3 regions of the Brucella cytisi genome follow, and region 1 is predicted to be linked to each of the others. Evidence: predicted binding sites of a transcription regulator. Region 1 holds the regulator's gene; each other region holds the start of a gene.

Region 1 (4,204 bases):
GAAGATGGCGCCAGCCGATCGCGTTCTGGTCGGTGAAAGCGGCATATTCACACACGAAGATTGCCTGCGTCTGAAAAAGTCTGGAATCGGGACATTCCTCATCGGAGAGAGCCTCATGCGGCAGGCCGATGTTGCAGCAGCTACCCGTGAACTGCTGTCTGGCAAGGCTTGACTGATGATGTCCAAACTCACCCATATTGACCAGACCGGCGCTGCCAATATGGTGGATGTTGGTGCCAAGGACGAGACTGAACGACAGGCTGTGGCCGAAGGCTCGGTCAGAATGAAGCCGGAAACGCTGTCGCTCATTCTGGAAGGCAACGCTGCTAAGGGTGACGTCATTGGCGCCGCGCGTCTGGCTGGCATCATGGCGGCTAAAAGGACCGCCGATCTGATTCCCCTCTGCCATCCACTGATGCTGACCAAAGTAGCTGTCGAAATCGAGCCGGATCAGACATTGCCCGGTTTTCGCGTTCGTGCGCTGGCCAAGCTCAAGGGGCGCACCGGCGTGGAAATGGAAGCCCTCACCGCCGTTTCTGTCACATGTCTTACGATCTATGACATGGCCAAAGCCGTCGACAAACATATGGAGATCGGCGGCATCCGCGTTACCGAAAAGAGCGGCGGTAAATCAGGTGACTGGACAGCATAAACCGCTAGACTTTGCTCTGGATCAACTCATCTGGACAGATTCTGTGGTCTAGACGGGTCAACAATTCAGTTCGAGAGGAAACGCCATGTCCCTTCTCCCGGTCGATGAAGCACTGGCCCGCATCCTGAAATCCGCAGAACCGCACGGCAAAGAGCAGGTCGCCTTGTCAGATGCAGGTGGGCGCGTGGTTGCAACACCTGTTTTGGCACATTTTCTGCAGCCGCCGTTCGACGGATCGGCCATGGACGGTTACGCCCTGATCGCGCCAGACAACATCTCTTATCCCGTCGAGTTCGACATCATCGGCGAGTCGGCTGCGGGAAATCGTTTCGAAGGTGAACCGGGAATTGGTCAGGCGGTCCGGATTTTCACCGGCGCGCCACTGCCCAAAGGCACGGATACGATCGTCATTCAGGAACACACTGAGCGCTCGGGTAACCGGCTAACCGTTCACGAAGGCATAGAACCGGGACGACATATACGCCGCGCAGGCCTCGATTTTTCACCCGATAACATCGTTATTCCGAGCGGGCGGGCGCTGGATGCTGCGGCCCTGTCGCTGGCAGCGGCCAGCGGCAATGCGAAAATCGACGTGTTTCAAAAGCCCCAAATAGCAATCATTGCGACCGGCGATGAACTGGTTCCACCGGGGGAAACACCCGGAAAAGACCAGATCGTTGCATCGAACAGCGTTGGAATCGCCGAGATAGTAAGACGAGCCGGCGGGGCGCCACATGATAAAGGGATCATTCCGGATGATCCTGCCAAAATCGAACGGGCAATAGCAGACAGCCTGCAAAGCGGCATCGACATTCTGGTGACGATCGGTGGCGCTTCCGTCGGTGACCGGGATTTTGTGCATGGAGCACTGCAGAAACAGGGCGTCAATCTCGACTTCTGGAAGATCGCCATGCGGCCCGGCAAGCCCCTGATGTATGGGCGCATCGAAGTGAACGGCAAGATCGTGCATGTCATCGGCCTGCCGGGTAATCCCGTCTCGAGCCTCGTCTGCAGCCTCGTTTTTCTCCGTCCGCTCGTCGCCAAGCTTGCCGGAATGAACCTCGATGCCGATATCCGACCTGCAAAGCTGGGCACTGACCTGCCTGCGAATGACCACCGCCGCGATTATATCCGGGCCACAATCGAATCAAACCCTGATGGAACGCTGACAGCCAAGCCATTTCCGGTCCAAGATTCGTCCATGCTTTCAGCTCTCGTCGGTTCAAAAGCGCTTCTCATCAGGGATGAAAACGCTCCTGCTGCCACTGTTGGCGATGATTGTCGCGTTCTCATGCTGTAGATCGAGCGCAATTCTCAGTGTCACTAAAGCTTGAGAAAACAGATCTAAATCATCATAAAATATATGTTATTCGAAGCAGCATCTGACACGCCTTGCCCGTGATGGTCTTGCCCTGAAATATTCCGTTCAATCTCACCCTGAGCGTTAATGGTTTTAAAACCATTGCAGAACAAGACTGGAACATATAGTGTTCGTTCTGGTTTTGTTTTTCTCGATTCTTGGCCGGGAGGGTGTCGCGCATGTTAACCCGTAAACAGCACGAGCTTCTGCTGTTCATTCATGAACGTCTAAAAGAAACGGGCATTCCCCCGTCTTTCGATGAAATGAAGGAAGCGCTCGATCTGGCTTCAAAATCGGGTATCCATCGTCTGATCACCGCCCTTGAGGAGCGTGGATTTATTCGCCGTCTGCCGAACAGGGCGCGTGCGCTTGAGGTGTTACGTCTGCCGGATTCCATCGCTCCGGGCCTCAATACACAAAAGAAGTTCGCTCCCAGCGTTATCGAAGGCAGCCTGGGCAAAACGCCTCCGCCACCGGCACGCCCCGCCCCCGTGGCTACCAATGACGACACGTCTGGAACTGTGTCCGTACCGGTCATGGGGCGAATTGCTGCGGGTGTACCGATTTCAGCAATCCAGAATCAGACACACTCCCTCAGCCTTCCGCCCGAAATGATCGGTGCGGGCGAGCATTACGCGCTTGAGGTCAGAGGTGATTCAATGATCGACGCCGGCATTTTCGACGGTGATACCGTCATCATTAAACGCGGTGATTCAGCAAACCCCGGCGAAATCGTGGTGGCACTTGTCGATGACGAGGAAGCGACTTTGAAGCGCTTTCGCCGCAAGGGTGCATCCATCGCTTTGGAAGCCGCAAATCCGGCATACGAAACCAGAATATTTGGCCCGGACCGCGTTCGTGTACAGGGCAAGCTTGTGGGCTTGATCCGCCGCTACTAGATCGTAGTGTAGCCGGTTTTGGAGATAAGCTCCGAGTTCAAACAATGGAGCGGCTCCAGTTAAGAACAGAAACGTGGAACCGCTCTTTATTTAGTTGCAGCGCGTTGGTTCATCGCTAACACCTGATGAACAAACTCCAGCATTTTGAGCGGAGTGGGATTTTGGCTTGTACTCGCGCTCGGACAAGCCACGTGCTGGACGCGAATGGATGCGGTGCAAATGCCAGGGGCGACTTGGCGCATCAATTGCATAGGTAATTCGGTCCTCCGGCTGCCATTTAGATGTTTGCTGGCTCATCCCGGGCTTTGCGACTTCGTAGATGTCGCCCGATACAGCTTTGAAAGATCGGTTTTGATCTGGCCTTTCTCCGAGCCTGATCTCGACTGCTCCCTTTAGTGCCAGTTCCTGCTTGCTGATACTCAGGATAGTGGAACGTTCGCACGCCAGATCTTTGCCGGAAACGGCGAGAATAACCACATCGCCGATATTGCAGGCTATTTCCAGCATCGCGACATCTGCGGTGTAGGCTAGTGTACGACCATCACACAGACTGATCGTGCAAAGTCCATCTTCGCATTCGAACCCGTCCCCATCAGTTCGCTTTTTGTTTATGCCGGATGGCGGCGCGATGAACTCTTCCACCAGATAAGTGGTTTTCCAATTGTCGATTGTGAACTGTGACTGTCGGCTTCGATTGACTGCGAACTTCCCGTCTGCGAGCCGAACACCCACCAGTTTGGCATCTTCCGAGATCACGATGTCAGGAAAAGGCTCTCTGACGAAAGCAGCAAACCCCAGAACGATGAAGGGCAGCGCCAACGCCTTCAATCTGGTCGACAGAACAACAACCAGAACGAGCGCAATGGCCCAGAGAACGATAGTGAGTGCGGGCATGGCCCCAGGATTGCCATCTGGTGACCACTTTGCAACAAAGGCAGCAATGTGCCTGACTGCAAAAATACCCCAGCCCATTATCTGCAAAGGCACCCAGTCCAGTTGCAATGGCATCAGCACAAGACCAAAGACGGCAAACGGCATCACGAGAAGAGCTATTACAGGCTCAGCGGACATTTCCTACCAAGCCGAACGGCGCTGTATTGTTGAAGTGATAAGCTGCAAAAATCCCGCTCGCCAGTCCGGCAATGAGCGAAGTAGCCGCCGCCGCTGTGATCGGCTTCAGGATTTTTCCAGCGAAGCTATAGGCGGTCTTCCCACGTTTTTCCGTGCCAGCCTGCCTGATCGCGTTGCGCTCGCTCCACCAGGCATAACCGGCAATCAACGCAGCCGTAGCCG
Region 2 (4,204 bases), on a different contig from region 1:
TGGCGGTCGTATCGTGGCGCGCGAGACGATCTCGGCACTGCGCAAGGACGTGACGGCCAAGTGCTACGGCGGCGATGTGACGCGTAAGCGCAAACTTCTGGAAAAGCAGAAGGAAGGCAAGAAGCGCATGCGCCAGTTCGGCAAGGTCGAAATCCCACAGGAAGCTTTCATTCAGGCGCTCAAGATGGGCGATGATTGATCTCAAGTTGTTTTAGGGGCGCTTCGGCGCCCTTTCTTTTTGAACTTTGACGATGCCAATTTTGTCCTCATCCTGAGGAGCCTCCTGAGCTTGCGAAGGAGGCGTCTCGAAGGACGAGGGCGACAGCGCTCCCCTCATCCCCGCTTCGACAGTGCAGGCAGGCCCTCATAATTTAGCGCAATCAACGCCTCTTTCTTTGCACGTGACCATCCTTTGATTTGACGTTCGCGAGCGATTGCGTCGACAATGCAGTCATAGGTTTCAGTGAAGACAAGCACGACTGGTCGACGCTTATTCGTATAACTCTCGTAGATGCCTTCATTGTGTTCCCACAACCGGGCTTCGATGTTCTGCTTGGTGAGACCGGTGTAATATGAACCGTCCGCGCAACGCAGAATATAGACAGTTACTTCCATGACTTGCCCCCGCTTGTCGTTGGAAGATAGATGTTGATGCAAGTTTGCCTGCCTAACAAGTTGCGGCAATCGACTTTAAGATTGCTCGTGTTCAGAAGGTGAAATCAATGTCCGAACATCCCCGCATCTCCATCACCTACTGCACCCAATGCAATTGGCTGTTGCGCGCTGCGTGGATGGCGCAGGAACTGTTACAGACTTTCGGGCAGGACTTAGGCGAAATGGCGTTGCGTCCGGGCACCGGCGGGGTTTTTGAAATCCGTGTTCATATGCCGGACGGCAGTGAAGAACTCATCTGGGAGCGCAAGCGTGACGGCGGATTTCCGGAAGCCAAGGTATTGAAGCAACGCGTGCGCGATCTGGTCTGGCCGGAACGCGATCTTGGTCATTCCGACCGGCCAGCCAATACTTGATGAGCCGTTGTGCTATCCGCCTCTTCGACAGGCTGAGAATGAGGGTCGAGTTGTGCGTTTCCCTCGTCCTTCGAGACGGCGCTTCGCGCCTCCTCAGGATGAGGGAAATAGCGGCGTCGCTATTGTAAGCCGAAGAAATTAGTCCTCATCCACCACGCGCAGGCGCATTTGAGTGGGAGTGTTTTCCGCCTGTCTCGTTTGCGGGCGGGATGCTTCCTCTGCGGGTGCAGGGCCGAATTCCAGCGCTTCGATCTTCGCGCCGCGTCGGGTGACCTTGTTGGACGACACCAGAATATCGTCAATATCCTTGTTGGCCTGCACAAAGTGCGTTTGCAGCTTCCGCACGCGCTCGTCGAGGCGGCCCACATCTTCCATCAAGCGGATCACTTCGCCCTGAATCACATGCGCCTGCTCACGCATGCGGGCATCCTTCAGGATTGCCTGAATGACCTGAATCGACAGCATCAGCAGCGACGGCGAGACAATGACGACCCGCGCCCGATGCGCACGCTGGATCAGGGCCTCGAAGTGCTCGTGAATATCGGCGAAGATGGACTCCGACGGCACGAACAGAAAAGCCGTATCCTGTGTTTCGCCGGGGATCAGATATTTGTCCGAGACATCCTTGATATGCACTTCCATGTCGCGGCGGAACTGGGCGACTGCTGCCTTGCGCGCCTCCGGCTGTTCCGTTTCGCGCATCGAATTCCAGGCTTCGAGCGGGAATTTTGCGTCGATCACGAGCGAGGGTGCATTGTTCGGCATCCGTACAAGGCAGTCGGGACGGGTGCTGTTGGAAAGCGTTGCCTGAAACTCGTAGGCACCCTGCGGCAGGCCGTCGGCGATGATCGCTTCCATGCGCGACTGGCCGAAAGCGCCGCGCGTCTGCTTGTTGGCGAGGATCGCCTGCAATTGCACCACCTGTCCGGCGAGCGACTGGATATTGTTCTGCGCCGTGTCGATGACGGCAAGACGCTCCTGCAATTTGGCGAGATTTTCATGCGTCGAGCGGGTCTGTTCGGTCATGGTCTGGCCGATGCGATGCGTCATGCCGTCGAGCCGTTCGCGGATCGACTGGTTGAGTTCCGACTGCCGCGAGCCGAATACCTCGGCCATGGTCTGCATCCGGCCCTGCATCTCGGCCTGTGCTTTCAGGATTTCCGCCATGCGATATTCTGCATCACGGGCACGGTCCTCGGCCTGTGCTTCCGCAACCGCGCGAAGCCGGGCAGAGCGCGTCGCCGCGATCAGAAAAATGGCAAGACACAGCACCAGCACGACGATACCCGCCAGCAGGATATTCCCCAGCGTGAAGGATGTGGCACCGAGCTGCAGAATCGGCTCATTCAGGAGATTCTGGTTTTCCATGAAGAGAGCTTAGCTGATTCGTATCATCTTGATGAGATCAAAACGAGAACATTTTGCAAAGTGTAATTGACGATTCTCGCGTGAGCCATTACGTGAAAGCCCATGTCTGTAAAACCGCTTGTCATCCTTCCCGACCCCGTCCTGCGCCAGGTTTCCAAGCCTGTGGAGCGCTTTGACGACCAGCTGCGCAAATTTGCCGGCGACATGTTCGACACCATGTATGATGCGCCGGGCATTGGCCTCGCTGCCATTCAGGTAGGCGAACCGATCCGCATGCTCGTCATCGACCTTGCCAAGGAAGATGAACCGAAAGCGCCGCATGTCTTCATCAATCCCGAGATTGTCGGCGTGACGGATGAAGTCAGCACCTATGAGGAAGGCTGTCTTTCGATCCCGGATTATTATGCCGAAGTGGAACGGCCAGCCGCCATCAAGGTCAATTACTTCGATGCAGATGGCAAACAGCATCTGATCGAAGCCGACGGGCTGATGGCTACCTGCCTGCAGCATGAGATCGATCATCTGAACGGCGTGCTCTTCATCGATCATATTTCCAAGCTGAAGCGCGATATGGTCATCAAGAAGTTCAAGAAGCTCGCCAGCCAGCGCGCGCCTGGGAAAGTGCTTTAATGCGTGTCGTTTTCATGGGGACGCCGGAATTTTCCGTGCCGATCCTCACCGCCATCATCGGTCACGGTTATGAGGTTGTTGCGGCCTATACGCAGCCGCCGCGCCCGGCGGGCCGTCGCGGGCTGGAGCTGACCAAGTCACCGGTGCATGAAAAGGCCGAACAGTTCGGCATTCCGGTGTTCACGCCGAAGAGCCTCAAGGGCGTGGAAGAGCAGGACGTTTTCGCAAGCCTCGAAGCCGATGTCGCGATTGTCGTGGCTTATGGCCTGCTGCTGCCGCAAGCCATTCTGGATGCACCGCGCCTCGGTTGCTATAACGGCCATGCCTCGCTGCTGCCGCGCTGGCGCGGTGCGGCTCCGATCCAGCGTGCCATCATGGCAGGCGATAGCGAAACCGGCATGATGATCATGAAGATGGATGCCGGGCTCGATACCGGTTCCGTTGCCATGGCCGAAAAGGTTGCGATCACGCCGGACATGACGGCAGGCGAACTGCATGACCGTCTGAGCATGATCGGCGCCGACCTGATGATCCGTGCGCTGGGCGCGCTTGAGCGTGAAAGCCTTGCCTTGCAGCCGCAGGCGGAAGAAGGCGTCATCTATGCCGCCAAGATCGACAAGGCCGAGGCGCGCATCGACTGGTCGAAGCCGGCACAGGACGTGCACAATACCATTCGCGGTCTGTCGCCCTTTCCGGGTGCATGGTGCGAGATGGAAATCAATGGCGCTGTCGAACGTGTGAAGCTTCAGCGCTCGGCGCTGGGTGAGGGGTCCGGTGAACCGGGCACGGTGCTGGACGATCGCCTGACGGTTGCCTGCGGGGAAGGGGCCGTGCGGCTCGTTACGCTGCAGCGTTCCGGCGGCAAACCATTGCCCGCGCAAGAATTTCTGCGTGGCGCACAGGTTTCGAAGGTTCTGTAAGCGGTGCCGCGCTACAAGCTCACTGTCGAATATGATGGCACGCCCTATGTCGGCTGGCAGCGGCAGGAAAACGGCCATGCGGTGCAGAATGCCATCGAACTGGCATTCAAGAAGTTCTGCGGGGAAGATTTGACGCTGAGTGCGGCTGGCCGCACCGATGCAGGCGTGCATGCAACCGCGCAGGTCGTGCATGTCGATCTCACCAAGGATTGGGGTGCAGGCAAGGTGCGCGATGCGGTCAATGCGCACCTCGTCATG
Region 3 (4,204 bases), 160 kb from region 1:
GAGTCAATCGCCATACGGTGCGCAGCGCCATTGCCGCGCTGACGCAGGAAGGCGTGCTGCGTGCCGAGCAAGGGCGCGGCACCTTCGTTGCCAATGCAAAGCGCCTCACCTACCAGATCGGACGTCGCACCCGCATTTCGCAATCGCTCGCTTCGCAGGTGCGCGACATGAAGGGCGCGCTGCTCGCTTCCGGCACAGCGCCTGCCTCTCCGGATATAGCCGAGGCGCTAGAGATAGAGCCTGGTTCACCTGTCCTGCGGCTCGAAACCTTGCACAGCGCTGACGGACGCCCCGTGTCGCGCGCAACGCTCTGGATCAGTGCCGAACAATTTCCCGAAATTGCCGAGGATTATGCGGAAAGCGGTTCCATCACCGAGGCTTTCCGAAAAGCAGGTATTGCCGATTACTTCCGTAAATCGACAATCATATCCGCCCGCCATGCGGATTCGGATGATCTGAAACATTTGAAGCTTTCGCCCGGCGCCATTGTACTGACGGCCAAGGCGATCAATGTGAATACCGATGGAGTGCCGATCCAGTATTCGCTGACACGGTTTTCAGCGGATAATATGGAGTTTTCTATCGACACGTATCCCGGTGACCCGCAGATGAATGACATGAACTGAAGCATGCTAGCGCTGAACTGCTCTCGAAGCTGTTATGAACGCGGTGCCGTTGAGCGCCTCCAAATCAGACAGGAAACCTCCGATGGCCGTGACCATTCTTCATAATCCAAAATGCGGCACCTCGCGCAACACGCTGGCAATGATCCGTGCGAGTGGCGAAGAGCCCGTCATTATCGAATATGTGCAGAATCCACCCACGCGGGAACGTCTGGTCGGTCTGCTGGCGGCAATGAACATGACACCACGCGAACTGCTGCGCGAAAAAGGCACGCCCTATGCTGAACTCGGGCTGTCCGATCCGAAATGGACTGACGACGAGCTGATCGACTTCATGATGGCCCATCCAATTCTGATCAACCGGCCCATCGTCGAAACGCCGCGCGGCACCAGCCTTTGCCGTCCCTCTGAGCTGGTTCTGCCGCTTCTGGAAAATCCGGTCGCATCATTCACCAAAGAAGACGGTGAGCAGGTTAAATTTGAGGGCAAATCACGCTGACGAGCTCGCGATCAGACATCATTTTCCTAGAGAATCGGAAGTATGATCCAATAAAAAGGCGCTGTAAAACAGCGCCTTATCAAATTTAACTTATAAACTGGATTATATCCGTTCTCAGAATGGAATTTCGTCGTCCAGATCGCGCGAGAAGCCACCGCTGCTGCCACCCTGATTGGATGGGCCGGACGAGCCGAAATCACCGCCGCCACCAGAATAGTCAGACATCTGGTTGCGGTTGCCGCCACCGCCGCCGAACGAACGGCCTTCACCGCCGCCTTCACCACGGCTATCGAGCATCTGCAGTTCACCACGGAACTTCTGCAGCACGACTTCCGTCGAATAACGGTCATTGCCGTTCTGATCCTGCCACTTGCGGGTCTGGAGCGCGCCTTCGATGTAAACCTTGGCGCCCTTCTTCAGATACTGTTCCGCAACCTTGGCGAGGTTCTCATTGAAGATGACAACGCTGTGCCATTCGGTGCGGTCTTTGCGTTCGCCGCTCTGGCGATCGCGCCAGCTTTCCGACGTTGCAATGCGCAGATTGGCAACCACGTCGCCGGAATTCAGACGACGAATTTCCGGATCGGCACCAAGATTGCCGACCAGAATGACTTTATTGACGCTACCAGCCATCGAAAATTACTCCGGGTCTTGCATGCACACTCTTTCCGCACTGCTTCGCGCGGACAAGAGGCACTTTTCAAATGAAAGATCAGGCGCAACAATGCGCCATCACCACAAACTCATATGTTCACCTTACAGGACTGGCTCAAAGCGTGCTCAATCCGGGCCGGTGAATTCTTCAATGTCCACAGAGTTTATGTTCTTGTTTTGTTCAAAATGCAACCTTCCAACATTAAAAAGCCTTGTGTTCGCCATAAATTTCAGTGGGTTTTTGCACCGTTTACCGCGCTGATAGTGCAGTTTTCCTCATTTCAGAGGCTGAAACTGCATCTGCCTTAATTTCAAAACAGCCTTGCCGACTACCGTCATAAAGCAATAGCTGCCTGCGCTTGGCAAACGGGATCAGCTTCCAAGGAAAAGCCCTGCCGCTCACTGTATCTTTGGCGCGCAGGGCTTGGGGTTTGAGCAATGCTCATGTGTCGACATTAATTCGTCGGCAGGTCTTTTCGGATCACAAAGGCGCACGGCCATTTGCATTCCGCGCAAATTCAAATTGTCGGCAATCACACTTTCGATCAACGAGGCATCATTCCTTGCGAAAAGATGCTGCCGCAACCGAAACGGATTGTGCTTTCATCTCTGTGAAAGCTAGGCACTGTAGTCAGGTGGACTCATGCTCCTTTACCTCCCTACTGGGTCTCCCCGCCTCCTGCGGACCTCTTGCCGATGCCGTGTCATCCCACCGCGGCACCTCTCCGCTATCAGCGAGTAAGGGTAGTCTGCTCCTGTCAGGAGTGACAGTCAACGCTCTTGCGTTCACATTTCGTATCGCCTATCAGAAGGCTGGTTGTTCGATATTTGTTCTAATGATAAGAGTGCACCGATGAATGACCGGAGCCCCCTTCTTATTGGAGGGTTTCACCCCATATTAGACACCGGCGCGACGTGTTTTACCATTCGGCGCCCGTTATCCATGGCATCATGAGCAGGCAGGACGCGGAATGAGCGATCAGAAATTCATTTCCATACGTGGCGCGCGCGAACACAATCTGAAAAATGTCGATCTCGATCTGCCTCGCGACAAGCTGATCGTGATGACAGGGCTTTCCGGCTCGGGCAAATCCTCGCTTGCCTTTGATACGATCTATGCGGAAGGCCAGCGCCGTTATGTCGAAAGTCTTTCGGCCTATGCGCGCCAGTTCCTCGAAATGATGCAGAAGCCGGATGTCGACCAGATCGACGGCCTCTCTCCTGCCATTTCCATCGAGCAGAAGACGACGAGCCGCAATCCGCGTTCGACGGTCGGCACCGTCACCGAAATCTACGATTACATGCGCCTGCTCTTTGCGCGCGTGGGCGTGCCCTATTCGCCTGCAACCGGCCTTCCCATCGAGAGCCAGACCGTCAGCCAGATGGTTGATCGGGTCATGGCGCTGGAAGAAGGCACGCGCCTTTATATCCTCGCGCCCATCGTTCGTGGCCGCAAGGGCGAGTACAAGAAGGAGCTGGCAGAGCTTCAGAAGAAGGGCTTTCAGCGCGTCAAGGTGGACGGTACCTTCTATGAAATCGCCGATGTTCCGGCGCTGGACAAGAAGTACAAGCACGACATCGATGTCGTAGTCGACCGTGTCGTGGTGCGGCCTGACCTGTCGACCCGCCTCGCCGACAGTCTTGAAACCTGCCTCAAGCTTGCCGAAGGTCTGGCCGTCGCCGAGTTTGCTGATAAGCCGCTGCCGCCTGAAGAAACGGCTGAAGGTGGTGGTGCCAACAAGTCGGCCAACGAAACGCATGAGCGCATTCTGTTTTCGGAAAAGTTTGCCTGCCCGGTTTCCGGTTTCACCATTCCAGAAATCGAACCGCGCCTGTTCTCGTTCAACAACCCGTTCGGCGCCTGCCCGACCTGTGATGGTCTCGGCACGCAGCAGGCCATTGATCCGAACCTGATCGTTCCCGACGAAACGGCAGTATTGAAGGACGGCGCGATTGCCCCATGGGCGCGGTCTTCGTCGCCCTATTACAATCAGACGCTGGAAGCGCTTGGCAAAGCCTATGGCTTCAAGATCGGTGCGCGCTGGGTTGATCTTTCGGAAGAAGCCCAGCAGGCCATTCTCTATGGCACCAAGGGCAAGGAAATCACCTTCCAGTATGATGACGGCCTGCGTTCCTACCAGACGACGAAGCCTTTTGAAGGCGTGATCCCCAATCTGGAGCGCCGCTGGAAGGAAACCGACTCTGCCTGGTCGCGCGAAGATATCGAGCGCTTCATGGCCTCGACTCCCTGCCCTTCCTGTAACGGCTACCGCCTGAAGCCGGAAGCGCTTGCGGTCAAGGTTGGCATGAAGCATGTCGGCGAGATCACGGAAATGTCGATCCGCAAGGCCGACGCCTGGTTCCGCGACATCGATAGCAGCTTTAACGACAAGCAGCGCGAGATTGCCGCCCGCATCCTCAAGGAAAT

The links. The regulator LexA, encoded in region 1, represses DNA repair genes until DNA is damaged. The targets are predictions, from matches to a motif close to TGTTCNNNNTGTGTTCNG.
Region 2: the regulator LexA is predicted to act here: its motif matches at 2,430-2,447, upstream of AAE521_RS21440 (DNA recombination protein RmuC).
Region 3: the regulator LexA is predicted to act here: its motif matches at 2,595-2,612, upstream of uvrA (excinuclease ABC subunit UvrA).

What each region holds. Positions count from the first base shown of each region.
Region 1 covers NZ_JBCAUP010000002.1:97,112-101,315, reverse strand. Annotated here, with positions in the region: gene trpC (indole-3-glycerol phosphate synthase TrpC) at 1-172, shown strand, start outside; gene moaC (cyclic pyranopterin monophosphate synthase MoaC) at 176-652, shown strand; gene AAE521_RS02720 (molybdopterin molybdotransferase MoeA) at 738-1,952, shown strand; gene lexA (transcriptional repressor LexA) at 2,192-2,911, shown strand; partial or broken gene AAE521_RS02710 (ComEC/Rec2 family competence protein) at 3,002-4,204, opposite strand, start outside.
Region 2 covers NZ_JBCAUP010000027.1:21,784-25,987, reverse strand. Annotated here, with positions in the region: gene lepA (translation elongation factor 4) at 1-199, shown strand, start outside; gene AAE521_RS21450 (GIY-YIG nuclease family protein) at 334-615, opposite strand; gene AAE521_RS21445 (Rdx family protein) at 723-1,028, shown strand; gene AAE521_RS21440 (DNA recombination protein RmuC) at 1,167-2,396, opposite strand; gene def (peptide deformylase) at 2,499-3,026, shown strand; gene fmt (methionyl-tRNA formyltransferase) at 3,026-3,946, shown strand; gene truA (tRNA pseudouridine(38-40) synthase TruA) at 3,950-4,204, shown strand, end outside.
Region 3 covers NZ_JBCAUP010000002.1:257,571-261,774, forward strand. Annotated here, with positions in the region: gene phnF (phosphonate metabolism transcriptional regulator PhnF) at 1-626, shown strand, start outside; gene arsC (arsenate reductase (glutaredoxin)) at 709-1,122, shown strand; gene ssb (single-stranded DNA-binding protein) at 1,237-1,755, opposite strand; gene uvrA (excinuclease ABC subunit UvrA) at 2,748-4,204, shown strand, end outside.